One region of the Dongia soli genome, then DNA from elsewhere that is predicted to be linked to it. Evidence: riboswitches for the same ligand, from Rfam matches in the RefSeq annotation. Region 1 holds a riboswitch; each other region holds the start of a gene.

The links. Region 1 has a riboswitch for thiamine pyrophosphate ahead of thiC (phosphomethylpyrimidine synthase ThiC). Riboswitches for the same ligand answer to the same signal wherever they lie in the genome.
Region 2: linked by a shared signal. The riboswitch ahead of thiM (hydroxyethylthiazole kinase) and the one ahead of thiC (phosphomethylpyrimidine synthase ThiC) in region 1 are both predicted to bind thiamine pyrophosphate.
Region 3: linked by a shared signal. The riboswitch ahead of thiB (thiamine ABC transporter substrate binding subunit) and the one ahead of thiC (phosphomethylpyrimidine synthase ThiC) in region 1 are both predicted to bind thiamine pyrophosphate.

Annotation. Positions count from the first base shown of each region.
Region 1 covers NZ_JAXCLW010000002.1:1,183,882-1,189,369, forward strand. Annotated here, with positions in the region: gene thiO (glycine oxidase ThiO) at 1-428, opposite strand, end outside; gene thiC (phosphomethylpyrimidine synthase ThiC) at 425-2,269, opposite strand; TPP riboswitch at 2,359-2,477, opposite strand; gene SMD27_RS11985 (phospholipase D-like domain-containing protein) at 3,494-3,778, opposite strand; gene SMD27_RS11990 (hypothetical protein) at 4,490-4,630, shown strand; gene SMD27_RS11995 (cupin domain-containing protein) at 4,663-4,929, shown strand; gene SMD27_RS12000 (FecR family protein) at 5,013-5,488, shown strand, end outside.
Region 2 covers NZ_JAXCLW010000002.1:205,407-210,894, reverse strand. Annotated here, with positions in the region: gene SMD27_RS07545 (peptidylprolyl isomerase) at 1-214, shown strand, start outside; gene tenA (thiaminase II) at 306-983, opposite strand; gene thiD (bifunctional hydroxymethylpyrimidine kinase/phosphomethylpyrimidine kinase) at 986-1,813, opposite strand; gene thiE (thiamine phosphate synthase) at 1,810-2,472, opposite strand; gene thiM (hydroxyethylthiazole kinase) at 2,469-3,284, opposite strand; TPP riboswitch at 3,353-3,454, opposite strand; gene SMD27_RS07520 (PrsW family glutamic-type intramembrane protease) at 3,507-4,508, opposite strand; gene alaS (alanine--tRNA ligase) at 4,636-5,488, opposite strand, start outside.
Region 3 covers NZ_JAXCLW010000007.1:92,595-98,082, forward strand. Annotated here, with positions in the region: gene SMD27_RS19540 (choline kinase family protein) at 1-764, shown strand, start outside; gene SMD27_RS19545 (sensor histidine kinase) at 754-2,229, opposite strand; TPP riboswitch at 2,438-2,546, shown strand; gene thiB (thiamine ABC transporter substrate binding subunit) at 2,591-3,595, shown strand; gene thiP (thiamine/thiamine pyrophosphate ABC transporter permease) at 3,613-5,229, shown strand; gene thiQ (thiamine ABC transporter ATP-binding protein) at 5,226-5,488, shown strand, end outside.

The DNA.
Region 1 (5,488 bases):
GCCTCTCGGGGATCCAGATGCGCCTCACCAGGAAAGAACAAGCCACGGCAGAAACGGCCGGCAAGTGCAGGCTCCAGCCGGGCGATACCCTCTTCGTCCAGCCATATCGCCCCGCCCATGGTGCGGTCGGCGAAGCGGGCCAACTCACCGACGTCACGCGGCGGTGCAACCACCAGCGTGCCGTTGCGTCGGACATGGCCGGGCAATGCGGCTTCCCACCAATCCGCGGCGGAGCGGCCGAGATCGAACACCGCCTGTTCGGCGCTTTCGCGCTCGCACCAGGGTGCCAGCATCCCACCGGCGAACCAGGATGCACTGCCCTCAATCGACGGACGACGATCGGTGACGGTAATCGCCATGCCTCGTGAGACCAGTTCGAAGGCAACGGCCAGGCCTGCCACGCCTGCACCCCTGACGAGGACGTTCACCGCCGTGTCGCAACGCTTGCAACTTCGATCGGCATGTAGAGGTCGCCACCTTCGCGGAACTTCTCGGCCATAGCGGCCATACCCTCTTTCTGCGTCTGGGCGCGGATGTCGTGCGATATGCGCATGGAGCAGAATTTCGGCCCGCACATGGAGCAGAAATGCGCCACCTTGTGCGCCTCCTTTGGCAGCGTTTCATCGTGTAAGGACCGCGCCGTCTCAGGATCAAGCGAAAGGTTGAACTGGTCCTCCCAGCGGAACTCGAAGCGGGCGCGGCTAAGCGCATCGTCCCTGATCTTCGCCGCTGGATGGCCCTTGGCGAGATCGGCAGCATGGGCGGCGATCTTGTAGGTGATGACACCTGTTTTCACATCGTCGCGGTCGGGCAGGCCCAGATGCTCCTTCGGTGTGACGTAGCAGAGCATTGCCGTGCCGAACCAGCCGATCATGGCGGCGCCAATGCCGCTGGTGATGTGGTCGTACCCTGGCGCAATGTCTGTCGTCAGTGGTCCGAGCGTATAGAACGGCGCCTCACCGCAGACGGCGAGCTGCTTGTCCATGTTTTGCTTGATCTTGTGCATCGGCACATGGCCGGGGCCTTCGATCATCACCTGACAGTCCTTTGCCCAGGCGATTTTTGTCAGTTCGCCCAAGGTCTCCAGCTCGGCGAATTGCGCGGCGTCATTGGCGTCGGCGACGGAGCCCGGCCGCAATCCGTCCCCCAGTGAGAAAGAGACGTCATAGGCGCGGCAAATGTCGCAGATTTCCTCGAAATGCTGGTAGAGAAAGCTCTCTTTATGATGATACAGACACCACTTGGCCATGATCGAGCCGCCACGCGAGACGATGCCGGTGACGCGGTTGACGGTAAGCGGGATGTAATGCAACCGCACGCCTGCGTGGATGGTGAAATAATCCACGCCTTGCTCAGCCTGCTCGATCAGTGTGTCGCGATACACCTCCCATGTCAGATCCTCAGCAATGCCTTTGACCTTTTCCAGTGCCTGGTAGAGTGGCACCGTGCCGATGGGCACCGGCGAATTGCGGACGATCCACTCGCGGATGTTATGGATGTTGCGGCCGGTGGAAAGGTCCATGACCGTATCTGCGCCCCAGCGGGTCGCCCAGACCATCTTATCCACCTCCTCGGCCATGGAGGAGCTGACGGCGGAATTGCCGATATTGGCGTTGATCTTGACGAGGAAGTTGCGGCCGATCGCCATCGGCTCGCTCTCTGGATGGTTGATGTTGGCCGGGATAATCGCTCGTCCGCGGGCAACCTCGTCGCGCACGAATTCCGGCGTAACGAAATCGGGTATCGCCGCGCCGAAGCTTTCTCCGTCGCGCGCCATCGTGTTGCGCATTTGCTCCCGGCCGAGATTCTCGCGAATGGCGACGAATTCCATTTCCGGCGTGATTATGCCCGCTTTTGCATAGACAAGCTGGGTCACTGCCTTCCCGTCCCGCGCCTTCAAGGGGCGGTGGCGCAGCGGAAACTCCGGCGTCAGTTGCTCGCCGGCGACAAAACCGTTGTCCGCCGGTTTGACATGGCGCCCGTCATAGGCCGTCACATCGTCGCGCGCTTCGATCCAGGAGGCTCGAACACGTGGCAGCCCTTTTTCTATCTGCGTCTCACTTGCCGTATCCGTGTAGGGACCGGAAGAATCGTAAACTGTCACAGGTTGCTCGCCAGCGGTTGGATGTACCGCTATCTCCCGCATAGGAACGCGTATATCAGGATGAAGAAAGCCGGACCTGAAGACTTTGGTCGAGGCGGGCAGCGGCCCCGTGGTGACAGCAGGTCTGGTCGGTGGGTTGGCCTTGGTGGCCTGAATGAACGTCATGATCGAGGCTCCTCGCTTTGCAAGCAATGGAGACCCAGCTCTGACAGGAAGGAGAAAGAGCGCCTAAGTTGGAATGGTCGCATATGACCTGTCAGGCGTCCGCACCGTCCCTACGCCAGTATGAACTGGATCAGGTTCATAGGGTTCCGGCGCTGCCTTGCGGCCTGCCGTATCTCAGCCCCTTGTCGGGGCACCCCTGGTGATAGTGCAAATCTGCCCGCTGCCACCTGGAATGTCAACGCAGCCGTGCGCCCGCTATAAGCGAGCGGTCGACTCCCTTCGCAGTGACGGCTCGAAGGGCGCAACTTCAACGATGCGCCCCTTGCAGCAAGCACCATGTTGAACTGATCATCACCTCCGGCAAGGTCCGGCCCCAGCGGATAATTTGCCGGCGCGCGCCAAGTTTCTCCCCAAGCCGTTTGCCGCTCGCGGTCTGAGCGCACCGCTGCACGGTTTTTCCAGGCCGCCTGCGCCTTAGGCGCCGGTCAGTCTTTCTCTGAACTCCTCGGTTACCTATTTCCCCATATCGCCGATGGCGCAGTGAGGGGCTCGGCTGCGTGACGGCCGGGTTCGGTTCGGCCGAGGGCCCTGCGCCGAGCCTGATGCCGTCGGCGAGGACCGTGGCCAGCAGACAGCACCTTCGAGCTGGATAAGGGGACACGGCCATGGCGCGGTGGTACAGGCAAAATTGCGAGTCTTGGTGCTGTTTCATCACCAGGGCGGTGCGCATGTTTTCACCACAACTAGCGATCCGAGACAACTGCGATAGCAGCTCGGCATATTTGAAATGGAGCCTCAAAATGAAACATGCACTTCTTGCTACGGCCGCGGTTATCCTCGCCGCCACGGTAACGCTGACTGACGCGGGCGCAACAGCGCCGGCGACAACGCAAGCTAGGGCCGAAGTCCATGAGATGATGACGCAGTCGTTCAAGGGCGCACAAACCGTCTCAGGTAAGGAACTGATCTTCGCCAGGGGGGCGGGGTGTTACCGACCGGAGCCGGGTTCTCATCGCACGCGCATCGGAAATGGGTGTTAAACGGTCGACCTATCATCGAGCCATTGATGAAGAGAAGCCCGCTATAATCCTCCGCCGGCTCGAGGCCGGCGATCGATAGGAGCAGATTAAAGGAGCCCCGTGCATGATTGCACGGGGCCAGTCAACGTTACGAGTTGTGGGGAATGCTCGCGATGACCAACCGGTCGATTCACGTAAGTTCCGATTATTTCCGCCGATACTTCCGCGGAACAGCGGCCCTCGCTTCCCAATTCGCGAGGTATTGACGCGCCAGATCTGCGTCGCGAACGACAAGCAACTTTTCAGCGTTCTTCCCCTGCGCAGCTTTGGTGAAATTGAAGCTGCGAGTGATCACGGTTTCGCCTTCGATCACCATCACGTTGTTATGGGCGATGGCGACCTTGTAGTCGATTGCCACTGGCACGCCGGCATTTTGCAGATAGGTGGCGCCGGTGTATTTGGCGGTCGCCCGGCTCTTGTCGAGGATCACCTGCACCTCGACGCCGCGACGATACGCATCGTCGAGGGCCTTGGCAATCGGCGCGCGGAAGTGAAGCTATAGGCCTGCACGCGGATCTGCCTTTTCGCAGCACTGATCGCGGTGACAATCAAATCGGTGCAAGGCCCGCCCGGCGTAAAGCAGGTCGTGATGGATGGCGTAGCTACTGCTGGCGCCGCCGCTGTTATCGCAAGGCCGATCGCAAGAAGACTGATTCGTAAAAGCCAGCGCATCGCAACCCGGAATCTTCGATCGGCCTCCGCATGGCGGCCGGCTGCATCGACGAAGTTCACGGCTCCAAACGCTTTCGAATTTCATCGCTAGATGGGTTGATGAAGACGTCGGGGCGCCCTGGTCATCGCGGATGGCCCAGTTGTGGGACGGCTCGGCTGGGTGGCTGTGGGGTTCGGTCTGGCCGAGCTGCTGGGGGTGCTGGCCAACGGCCGAGGGCCTCAGGTCGAGTCTGAGCGTCGGCAAGGACCGTGGTCAGCAGACAGCATGATCGAGCTGGACAGGGGGACTCGGCCATCGCGCGATGGTACAGGCAAAATTGCGAATCTCGGCGCTGTTTTATGACCAGGGCGGTGCCCATGTTTTTTACTACTACTAGAGGTGCTGTCGCCCGGTACAACGCTCCTTGCTTTCAGGAGATGACAGAAGAACGCGGCGACGTCGGCAAGTGAAGCTGTTGCCAAAACAGGCGTGCCGGATGGCGAATACGAAGCCGGGGTCGCCATGTTCGACCAAAAGCAACTGACCGACCTCACGATCGCGTTCGATCTGATGAATGCCTACAACCGGATGGCGCAGCTTCCGCAGTCACCTGCTGCGACCAAGCAATAGCAGCCTCGGCACTATTTAAATTGGAGCCTAAAATGAGACATGCACTTTTCGCCGCTGGCGCGGCTATCCTCGCCGCCACTACGATGCTGACCGGCGCGGGCGGAACACCGCAGGGGACAACGCAAGCTGGGGGCAAGCTCCAGGAGACGATCACGCCGCTGTTGAAGGACGAACCACAAAACGTCCCCGGTAAGGCACTGCTCTTGGCCGACGTGGTGTTCCCGATAGGCGCCGCCTCCCCATCGCACACCCATCCGAAGTCGGTGTTCATCCGGTCGACCTATCATGAGCGCCATTGATGACGAGAAGCCCCGGGTCTATATAGCCATCCCGCCGGCGGCTCGAGCCCGGCGATCGATAGGAGCGTAATGTCATGACTTTATTGTTCGCCGATGACTTTTCGGCCGACCGCGCCGCCTTGGTGACACGTCGCGATTTTGCCTGCCGTGTTATCGGCACCGCCGCTCTGACCATAACCTTCGGTTTTGCGGCAGGGAGGGCCGTCGCAAACGATCGCGCGATCTTTGGAAATGTCCGGCAAAAGCGTCAGATCGCAGGTGCCTCTTTCGGCAAGTACACTCGCCTTTTACACGTCGACGACAAGGTCTTCCAAAGCGATCTGCTGTGGACCGGGAAAGATGGGCAATTACAGGTGGCGATGCTCGACGGCAGCAGTTTGAGCCTCGGCGAGAATGCTGAAGTTCAGTTGAATGATTCGCTTGCCGGCAATACTTTCTCCAGCTTCCTCCATATCCTCGACGGCGCCTTCTGCTTCAACAGCGGTAAAGCAGAAAGGCCCCCGGCATCCCCGAAAATCGAGACGCCCTTCGCTATATTGAGCTTGCGCGGCACCGAGGT
Region 2 (5,488 bases), 980 kb from region 1:
GGCGCGGGCCCAGGATCCGGACAGCGCAGATAGCCAGTTCTTCATCTGCTTTGCCCCTGCCCCCTTCCTCGATGGCCAGTATACGGCTTTCGGCCAAGTGATTCAGGGCATGGAATTCGTCGATCAAATCAAGCGAGGCGATCCGAATGACAACGGCGCCGTGACCAATCCCGACAAGATCATCAAGATGCAGGTCGCGGCAGACGTGAAGTAAGCCCGGCTCTCACACTCGATCCGACAGGCGCGCGCCGCAAGGCCGCGCCTGTTTTTTGCTCACCGGCAACCGCAACGCCTCAAGGGATATGTCAGCGATAAATCGCCGTCGGCCAGGTTTCGAGACGATAGGCTGCATCCCAAAACATCCATTCGAATTCCACCGAACACCGAAACAGATTCAGCATCTTCCGATACAAGGCTGGATTGGTGTCCTGCGCGATTCGGTTCGCTGCCTCTTCCGCACGCTGCACGCTTTGCTGGAATTCCGGGGCGGCATAGGTATCGATCCAAAGCTGGAACGGATTATTGTCGCTCGCTTTGGCGGCGATTGCCGCACCGACCTCGGCATAGATGCTGAAACAGGGCAGAACGGCTGCCAACAAAGTCTCATAGGTCCCCTTCATCCCCTCCGCCAGCATGAAGCCGGTATAGGCCAGGTTTGTGGGCGATGCCGAGGAAGCTGCGACCTCGGCGGCCGTGATTCCGAATGTCGTAAGGAAGGTTTGTTGCATTGCCTGTTCGAAGAACACCGCACCGGCAGCCGCTTCGCCGAATTGCGCAATTGTGCCAGCCGATGGCGCCTTCGCCGCCAAAGCGGCGAGAGCGCGCGCATATTCTGTGAGGTAGAGCGCATCTTGAATCAGATAATGCTGGAAGCGGTCCTGGCGTAAGGTGCCCGCGGTCAGCTCCAGATTGAACGGTAAATCATGAATAGCCTGGCGCAGCTTTGCCGTCTCCTGCCGCGCTTCTTCCAGAAAGGTCGTCATATTTACGGTCTCGACTGATGCCAAAGTTGATGGAAATGATGCACCGGACCATGTCCGCTACCGACGGCGAGTTGGCCGCTGGCGGCGATGGCACCCGTGATATAGGCCTTGGCCTCACGGATGGCTGTGATGACGTCGCGATGCTGCGGCAACAAGGCTGCGATGGCAGACGAGAGAGTGCAGCCGGTGCCATGCGTATTCTCGGTCGCGATCCGGCCGGCATCGAGCTTTGTTATGACGCCATCGGTGAGCACTAGATCTGGGCTCGCCTCGCCTGGCAGGTGCCCGCCTTTCAACAGCACGCGGGACGCACCAAGCGCCTGTAATCCCACCGCCGTTTCCTCCATGTCGTCCCAGTCCTTTGCCACGGCTCGATCGAGCAAGGCGGCAGCTTCAGGCAAATTCGGCGTGATGATCGATGCCATCGGCAACAGCTCTCGGCGCAAGGCGGAGAGCGCTGCCTCATCCAACAGGCGATGACCGCTCTTGGCGATCATGACCGGATCGAGAACGATCCAGCGCGGCTGGCAATGGCGCAAGCATGCAGCCACTTTGGAAATGATCTGGGCATTGGCGAGCATGCCGATCTTTACCGCATCGATCCTCACGTCCTCGAAGATCATATCGATTTGGCGGGCAACGAAAGCCGGTTCGACGACCAGAACCGCCCCGACGCCACGCGTGTTCTGCGCGGTCAGTGCGGTGATTGCCGCAGCGCCGTATGTCCGCAGCGCGGAAAAGGTTTTGAGATCGGCCTGAATGCCGGCGCCACCACTGGGGTCGCTGCCGGCGATACTGAGAATGTTGGGAACCATATGTTCCGGCATCATGGGCGCGCATCCAATATCGATTTCTTGAGCTGACGCGCTGCGGCTGCTGGATCGGCGGTACCGCAGATCGCCGAGACCACGGCGATGCCATCTGCGCCGGCTTGGATCACGGCACTCGCCCGTTCGTGGCCGATGCCGCCAATCGCCACCACCGGCAATAAGATCCGCTGCCGCAACTTTGCGAATTGCTGGAGGCCAAGCGGGGCAGCCGCGTCGCCCTTGGTTGCTGTCGCGAAGACAGGTCCCAGGCCGACATAATCGACCATGGCCGGATCGATCGTTTCGATTTCGGCGGGCCTGCTGACGGAAATGCCAAGGATCTTGTCCGCGCCTAAAAGACCCCTGGCGATTTCCGGCGGCATATCGAACTGGCCGACATGAAGCCCGTCGGCATCGACCGCCAAAGCAATATCCAGCCGATCATTGACGATCAGCGGCACGCCGGCCTGCTTCGCCAGTTCCGCTAGCGTGGCGGCTTCAGCCAAGGCGGATCGCAGATCGCGGTCCTTCGCGCGATATTGAATCATGGTGACACCGCCGGCGATCGCTGCTGCCACGGTTTCGGCAAGTCCACCTGCGGCACAGAGCACGGGATCGGTCACCAGATAGAGGGAGGGATCGAAAGCTGGGTGTCCGATACCGCATGATGGCCGCGTCATGTCAGCCTCGCTTTGGCAAGGATCTCCTCCCCCTCCAGCGCATAAAGCACATCGAGGAAAGCGACTTGGAACGAACCGGGCCCGCCTGCCATTTCCATGGCCGTATCGCCGGCGACACCCATCACGATGGTCGCCTGCACCGCGGCCGCGAAGGCATCGGGTGTAACGGCGAGAAATGGTGCGATCAGCGCCGTCGCGGTACAACCCATGCCGGTCACGCGTGTCATGATCGGATGACCATTGGCGATGCCGGTCACACGTTTGCCGTCGGTCACATAATCCATCGCCCCACTGACCACGACGATCGCGCCGGTCCGGCTGGCCAATCCCTTGGCCTCCTCCAACGCAGCGGCGGAGGAAAGCGTGCTGTCGACACCTTTGCCACCGGCTGTAACGCCGCCACCTTGCATCGCGGCGAGGGCTGTGATCTCGGATGCATTGCCGCGAATGACAGTTGGTCGTTCGGCGAGCAACTCGGCAGCGAGCCGGCTGCGATAGCCGAGCGCTCCCACAGCAACGGGATCCATCACCCAGGGCTTGCCGGCCTGAACCGCCGCGCGCGCGCCAATGCGCATGGCGGCGGCCCGGCTGCTGGAGATGGTGCCCAAATTGATCACCAGTGCATTCGCAACCCGCGCCAGCTCGGCCACCTCATCGGTGTTTTCGACCATGGCGGGCGATGCGCCCAAGGCGAGCAAGGCATTGGCCGTCACATTGGTAACGACCAGATTGGTGATGTTATGAATAAGCGGTGCGCGATCTCTGATCGCTTGCAGGTTTTGCGGCAGATTGGCCGTAGTGTCAGCCGTCATCTTTCGTTCCTATCCCGCAGCTTGGGATGGAGACAGACGGAAGACGGGCCGGAAGAAAGGCAAGTCACAAGCCGCCTGTGCAACAATCCCTTCGCTGGCATGATCCAGATCAGGTTCCTCGGGTATGATCTCAGCCCACTTCTGTCGAAGAGGCACCCCGCGGCACAGTGATGGGGAGTTTAAGGAACTGCGGCACACACTGTCAATGACGAGGCCGGTTGATTAGGAGGGGTATCGCCCTGCCCGCTCCCGCTTCATCGCCATGATCAGGCCGATGACAAACAGAATAGCGCCGAAGGCTGGCGCCAAAGCAGTCTCGAAAGTCTCGCTGGCGGTGAGCTTCGCCGGCACGATGAATAACAGCGCGGCAAGAATGATCATCGCCAAGCCCGCATATTGCCAACGGCGCGATGCGATGGTCCCTTCGGTCGTTCGCTGCAAGGCGGTCCGAAGGCCCCATAAGCCGAAGATCACCAGCACGACCGTGCTGATCATCCACACCACTGCCGGCACAGCGATACTGCGTGGGTCGATTGTTTCCAGCCCACTCGTCACATCACCATCGGTCGCACCGTCGCCCTGGAAAATCAGGTTCAGCAGACTGCCATCGAAGGCGGCGTGCAGAATGACAGCGGCGATATAGGCTGCCGCCAGCCACAGCCATCGGTTCCCCCTGGCTGGCCAGAGAGACAGCAGGAAATAACCCGCGACCATTGCCAATAAACTATGCAGCAAGGCTCCCAGCGCGCCCCGCAGTAAAGCGAAAGCGAGAAGGCTGCGGCTTAACTCCGCTTGATCGCCGAGGACATAGACATAAATGCAGCTTTCGATCAGGGCAAAGCCCAGCGCCGCCGATAAAAGAAGCTGGAACCCGTCTGACGGATGCCGGAGGCGTGACGTACCGCATTTAAGCAAGAGCGCAACGATACCAATTTTCAGAGCCTCTTCGGGCAAGGCCGCATAGATGAAAGCCAGCGAGAGAGACGCCTGGAGATCGTGTGCCGCTTGCAGGTCCCGCTGCAAGGCCGATGTCAGATTGGTCCCGAGCCCGGTCGTGGCAAAGAGCGCCACGCCGGCAAGGACGAAGGCGATATTGGCAGCGAAAGCCAATAGAGCGAGACGGCCGCTGACGGGATATGGAAACAGGCGGCGGAACAGCAATACGTAAAGACCGGATATGAAGATCACGACAGCGAAAGGCAACCACATCTGGTGAGCGATCATCTGCGTGACTATCCCTACGGCTAGTGCCGCTGCTCGACAAGGAAATCCCCTCTCCGATCAGCCTGACATGGCAGGCGCCGAAGAGGGGATGAAATCATCTTCAACCGTTATGCGCGACGACCTGAAATCAGGCAGCCTGGGCGGTCCCGCCGATCGCCTTTTCGATAGCTGACAAGGCGTCCTCGGCTTTGCTGGCATCCGGGCCGCCGGCCTGGGCCATGTCGGGACGGCCACCACCGCCTTGTCCGCCCAAAGCCGCGCTACCCGTCTTGACCAGATCCACGGCGCTCACCTTGCCGGTCAAATCCGACGTGACGCCGACCACGATCGACGCTTTCCCAGCATCATCGGAGATCAGCACGACCACGCCGGAGCCGATCTGCTTCTTCAACTCGTCAGCCATACCTTTCAGCTCTTTTGCTGGCACGTCCTTCAGGACACGGGCGGCAAAGGCGACACCATTGACATCCTTGGTCCCGGTCGATGCGTTCCCCCCACCGGCACCGGCAATGGCAGCCGCCTTGCGCGCTTCGGTCAGGTCGCGTTCCAGCTTTTTCTTTTCCTCGACCAGCGAAACGATACGGCTGGCAAGATCACCAGGAAGTGTCTTCAACGCCGCCGCCGCTTCATTGAGCTGCCGCTGCTGTTCGGCCACATAGGCTTCGGCCGCCGCACCCGTCATCGCCTCGATACGCCGCACGCCCGAAGCCACGGCGCCTTCGCTGACGATCTTGAAGAGGCCGATATCGCCGGTCCGGCGGACATGCGTGCCGCCACAAAGTTCGGTCGAGAAGTTCTTTGCTTCATCCTCATGTCGGCCGCCCATGGAGACGACCCGCACTTCCTCGCCGTATTTTTCGCCAAACAACGCCAAGGCACCGGCTTCGATCGCCGCATCCGGCGTCATCAGATGGGTCTCGACCGGCGCGTTCTTGCGGATACGATCATTGACCTCCTGTTCCACGGCGGCGATGTCTTCG
Region 3 (5,488 bases), on a different contig from region 1:
GTCATGAGCGAAGCGGCCGGGACTATGTGCTGCGCCTACCGGGCGCCGGCGGCGGTCAATATCTCAATCGGCCGGCCGGTATCCATAATGCCGCTTTGGCCGCCGATATCGGGATCGCTCCGGCTGTCTTGTTCGCCGATGAGACGCGCGGCTGGCAGGTCACGGCATTCCTGCCCAATGCGATCTCCCTGCAATCGGCCGATTTCCAAGACGGGGAAAGCCTGGCGGCGGTCGGGCGCGTCATCGGCAGGCTGCAACGGTCGGGCGCAGCCTTCCAGCATGAAATGCGTCCCTTCGCCATATCCGACCGCTATCTGTCGCTGGCACCGGAACCGCGTTTGCAACGTCTCCGACAGGAGGCTGCCTGGTTGGACGCGGCTATTGAAGGCTCCGATCACTCATTGGTGCCCAGCCATATCGATCCCAATCCGAGCAATTTCCTGCGTCTGCCGGATCGCAGCTTGTGGCTGATCGACTGGGAATTTTCGGCCCGCGCCGATCCCTTCTGGGATATCGGCGCCATTGCGCTCGACAATGACTTGGACGAGGCGCAGATCGATTGGCTGCTCGCCGCCTCGGGTTATGCCGTGACGCCGCAATCCGCCCTGCGCGTTGCTCATTTCAGGACGGCCCTGTGCCTGGTCGCGGCGAGCTGGGCTTTTGTGGAAATTGCCGCCGGCAATGAGACGGCAGATCTGCGCGATTTCGCCGAACAACGGCTGTCGGCTTTTGCCACCGGTCTTGCGGTGCTGGTCAAGCGCTGAGGGCGAGGGCCAGGCTTTCCGGGCCGGCATCGGGAAGAGTGATGGTGACCGTGGTGCCGTGCCCCGGCTCGCTGGCGATGCTAAGCACCCCGCCCATCAATTCGCTAAAGCGCTGCGCCAGCGGCAGGCCGAGCCCTGTACCTTCGAATTTGCGGGCCAGCGAGCTGTCGATCTGGCCGAAGGGGGCTAAAGCGATCGGAATATCTTCGCTCGACATGCCGATGCCTTGATCAGCGACCTCAAAGCAATAGAGGCCGGTTTCCGTCTGTCGGCCGGAGAGCCGGACAGAGCTGCCATCCGGTGAGAATTTGATCGCATTCGACAGAAGATTGATCAGGCATTGCCGCAGCTTCGCCGCATCGGTGGTGAAGATCGGCAATATCGGGGCGATGTCCAAGTGCAGCGTGATATTGCGGCTTCGTAGCGACGGCTCCACCATCCGCGCAACTTCGCGCAGCAGAGCCGTCGGGTCCGTGCGGCTATTCTGCAGCGGCATGCGGCCAAGTTCGATCTTGGTCAGATCGAGAATATTGTTGATGATCGTCAGCAAATGCCGCCCGGCGGCGTGGATATCATCGACATAGGCACCGTAGCGGGCATCACCCAGTGGGCCGAAGGTCTTATGCTGAATCAGTTCCGAGAATCCGATGATCGCATTCAGCGGCGTGCGCAATTCATGGCTCATATTGGCGAGGAACTGGGATTTTGCTTTGCTGGCGGCCTCGGCGCGGGCGACGTTCCGGGTCAGTTCCAGGCTGCGCTCATGCTGCCGTTGCAACAGCCGGTCACCACGGCCGACGATGAGAATGAGGACGCCATTGGCGATGGCAAAGGCCGCCACAGTGAGGCCGATCAGCCAATAGGTGAAGCGGTCGATCGCCGTCACGAAAACGGTGACATCATCATAGACTTCGAAGACGCCGACAACCTTGCCGTCTTTGGCGCCGTAAATCGGCACATAACTGGAAATGATATCGCGATCGGTGACGGCGCCTTCGAAAGCATCGACCGTATGGGCATGCGCCATCTCGCTGGCGACGACGCCGTTGCGGGCGGATTCCACACCTTCATCGTCGCTCTTGTCCTGGCCGATCTGTCGGGGATCGGTCGAGAACAATGTATGGCCCTCGAGGTCATAGATTTTGACCTGGATAATCGGCGCCTTCTTGACAAGGGTCTTCACGTCCTGATTGAGCAATTCGACTTCCGGCCGTCCCTGCAGTTGTTCCGGCGGAAGGGCGCTGAGGAGGCGTAGGACATCCGCATGCTCATCCCATAAGGAGTTCGCCAGCAGGCGCGCTGCCGTCACGTTGGACTGTTCCGCCTCCGCTTCCATCTGCCGGACGGCCCAGCTGCGATAAAAGAGGGTGAGGCCCAAAGCGGTAACGATCAGGACGATGGCGGACAGAATCGCGAAATTCCGCGTCAGGCGAAAGCGTTTGGAGGTTGTGGAAGGGGGTTCCATGGGCATTTTCGTTCGTAGATACACGCCATGATGCGACCCTAAATCCAATTTATTAATAATGGCCTTCCACGGCGTGACAGGCTCGGCTTCGCCCAGCAACCCTGATGGTCCCGGCTACTCCCCAGCCAATGCCCGAGCCACCGGGCCGAGCCACCGGCCTGAGACCTTGTCCGGCCTTGACTTACCGTCCTGGCGCGACCATTCTCGCGCTCGCTCAACGGGGTGCCCGATGCCGGGCTGAGAGAAGCGATTGCCACTTCAACCCGATGAACCTGATCCGGTTAATACCGGCGGAGGGATATGAGTCACCGGTAAACCGATGCACCATTTCTCCTCCGCCGCTTTGTGGAGGAGTTTTCGCATGCGTGTTTCGGCATCTCTGCTGGCGGCGGTTTTCGGCATTCTTCTTTCGAGCGCGGCACAGGCTGCGGAGCCGACCCTGACCGTCTATACCTATGATTCCTTTATCAGCGAATGGGGCCCCGGTCCGGCCATCCAGAAGCAGTTCGAGGCCCAATGCCACTGCAAGCTGACCTGGGTCGGACTGGAGGATGGCGCCGCCTTGCTGTCGCGGCTGAAGATGGAAGGAAAGAAGACAAAGGCTGATGTCGTGCTTGGCCTCGATACCAATCTCACCAGCGAAGCGGCGGCGACGGGTTTCTTCGCCCCGGCCAAGGTCGATGTCTCCAAGCTGAAGCTGCCGGTCGCCTGGAATGACAAGACCTTCGTTCCCTATGACTACGGCTATTTCGCTTTCGTCTACGATTCACAGAAGCTGCCCAATCCACCGAAGAGCCTGGCGGAGCTGACGGCGCCGGGCGATCAGCCGAAGATTCTCCTGATGGATCCGCGCACTTCGACGCCGGGTCTTGGCCTGCTCCTTTGGATGAAGGAGGTCTATGGCGATAAGGCGACCGAGGCCTGGGCGAAGGTTGCGCCGAAGGTGCTCACCATCAGCAAAGGTTGGAGCGAGGCCTATGGCCTGTTTGTGAAAGGCGAGGCGCCGATGGTGCTCAGCTACACGACCTCGCCGGCTTATCATCAGATCAACGAGAAGACCGATCGCTATAAGGCGCTGGATTTCCCGGAAGGCAATTATCTCCAGGTCGAAGTGGCGGCTCGGATGGCATCGAGCAAGCATGCCGATCTTGCCGAACAGTTCCTGGCCTTCCTGACCTCGCCCGAGGTGCAGAAGCTGATCCCGACCACCAATTACATGTTCCCGGTGGTCGATATCGGCAATGACCTGCCGGCAGAATTCCGCAACATCCCGCAGCCCCAGAAGACCCTGTTGATGCCGAGCGATGAGGTCGCCAAGCATCGCCATGCCTGGATCCGGGAATGGCTCGAGACGGTCAGCCGCTGAATTCGCACGCGCCTATCATGACGACGACACGGCCGATAGCGGGCTATCCGCTGATCGGGATCGCTTCCCTCGGCCGGGTTGCCGCCGCCATCCTGATCGCGGTGATCGCTGCTATCCTGGTGCGGCTTCTCGACCAAGCATCCGCCGGCGACATCCGGGATCTGATCGGCGACAGCTATCTGCGCCGGGTGGTGATTTTCACCGTGATGCAGGCGGTGCTGTCGACGCTGCTCTCTCTTGCGCTCGCTGTGCCGGTGACACGCGCTTTGGCACGGCAAAGCCATTTCCCCGGGCGGGGCGTGCTGTTGCGGCTCTTCTCCCTGCCGCTGGTCATGCCGGCGCTGGTGGCGATTTTTGGTGTGGTCGCCGCTTATGGCCAGCAGGGCTGGATGGCGCGGCTGGTCGGCGTTGGGGTTTGGCCATCGATCTATGGGCTCGGCGGTATCCTGGTCGCGCATGTCTTCTTCAATCTGCCGCTGGCAGTGCGCCTGCTCTTGCCGGCCTGGCAGACCGTGCCGGCGGAAACCTGGCGGCTCGCAGCACAACTCGGCATGACGTCGGGCCATATTTTCCGGCTGATCGAATGGCCGCTCTTGCGCCGCGTCGTGCCGCAAATTGCCGCCACCATCTTCATGCTCTGCTTCGTCAGCTTCGCCATCGTGCTGACCCTGGGCGGCGGGCCGCGCGCTTCAACCTTGGAAGTCACGATCTTCCAGGCGATCCGTTTCGATGCCGACCTGCCGCGCGCCGGGCTGCTCGCCCTGCTCGAACTGGTCCTGTGCCTGATCGCCGGGATACTCTGCCGTGGCCTCACCCAGCGGATGGATTTCGCCGCCGGTTTCGGTCGGCCTGGCTGGCGTCACGATGCATCGACCAGATGGGCGCGGATCGGCGACAGCGCCTGGATCGTGCTTGCAGTGCTGTTCGTCGGCTTGCCCGAACTCGCCTTGCTGGCCGATGGCTTGCGCGGCTTTACCGCGGATTTGCCCTGGCCGGTTCTGGCGCAGGCGGCCTTGCTGGGCTTGTCCATCTCAGTGATCGCCGGTGCCGGTGCCACTTTCTTCGGCTTCGTCCTTGCGGCTGCCGGCCATCAGCCCTCGCCGTGCCGTGCCGGTCTGTTCGTCAGGATCATGAAATCGCTGCAAGCGCTTGCCGGCCTGCTGCCGCTGGCGATGTCGCCGATGGTGCTCGGCATCGGCTTCTATCTGTTGATCACCGATTATACCGATAGCGATCTGTGGTCGGTCATCGGTATCATCCTGCTCAACATCGCCATGGCCATTCCTTTCTGCCTGGCCCTGCTGATGCCGGCCGTCGACCGCAATCTGCAACAGCATGATCGTCTCTGCCGTGAATTGAGCATTGTCGGCTTCAACCGTTTCCGTCTGATCGACTGGCCCAGCTTGCGGCCGCAAATCGCCACGGCTTTCGCCTTGGCGACCAGCCTGGGGCTCGGCGATCTGATCGGTATCAGCCTGTTTGGCAATCCGGACCTGCGGACCCTCAGCATGCTGCTCTATGAGCAGCTCTCTGCCTATCGGATGGATCAGGCGGCGGCGACGGCGCTGATCTTGTTACTTCTGGTGCTGGGGGTCTATGGCGCGATCGAGCGTCTTGTGGGTGGAAAACAATGACGGCCTACCTGGAATGCCGCGCGCTGCGGTTCCGCTATGAAGAGATGATGATGCGCTTCGATCTTGAAATCGAACGCGGGAGCTGCGTGGCGGTGATCGGCCCGAGCGGTGCGGGGAAGAGTACGCTGCTTGCTCTGATTGGCGGGTTTGAACATGCCGATGACGGCTGCGTCTTGGTGGAGGGGCGGGACATCACCGCCGTGCCGGCGGCCCAGCGGCCGGTCACAACCTTGTTTCAAGACAATAATCTTTTCGCGCA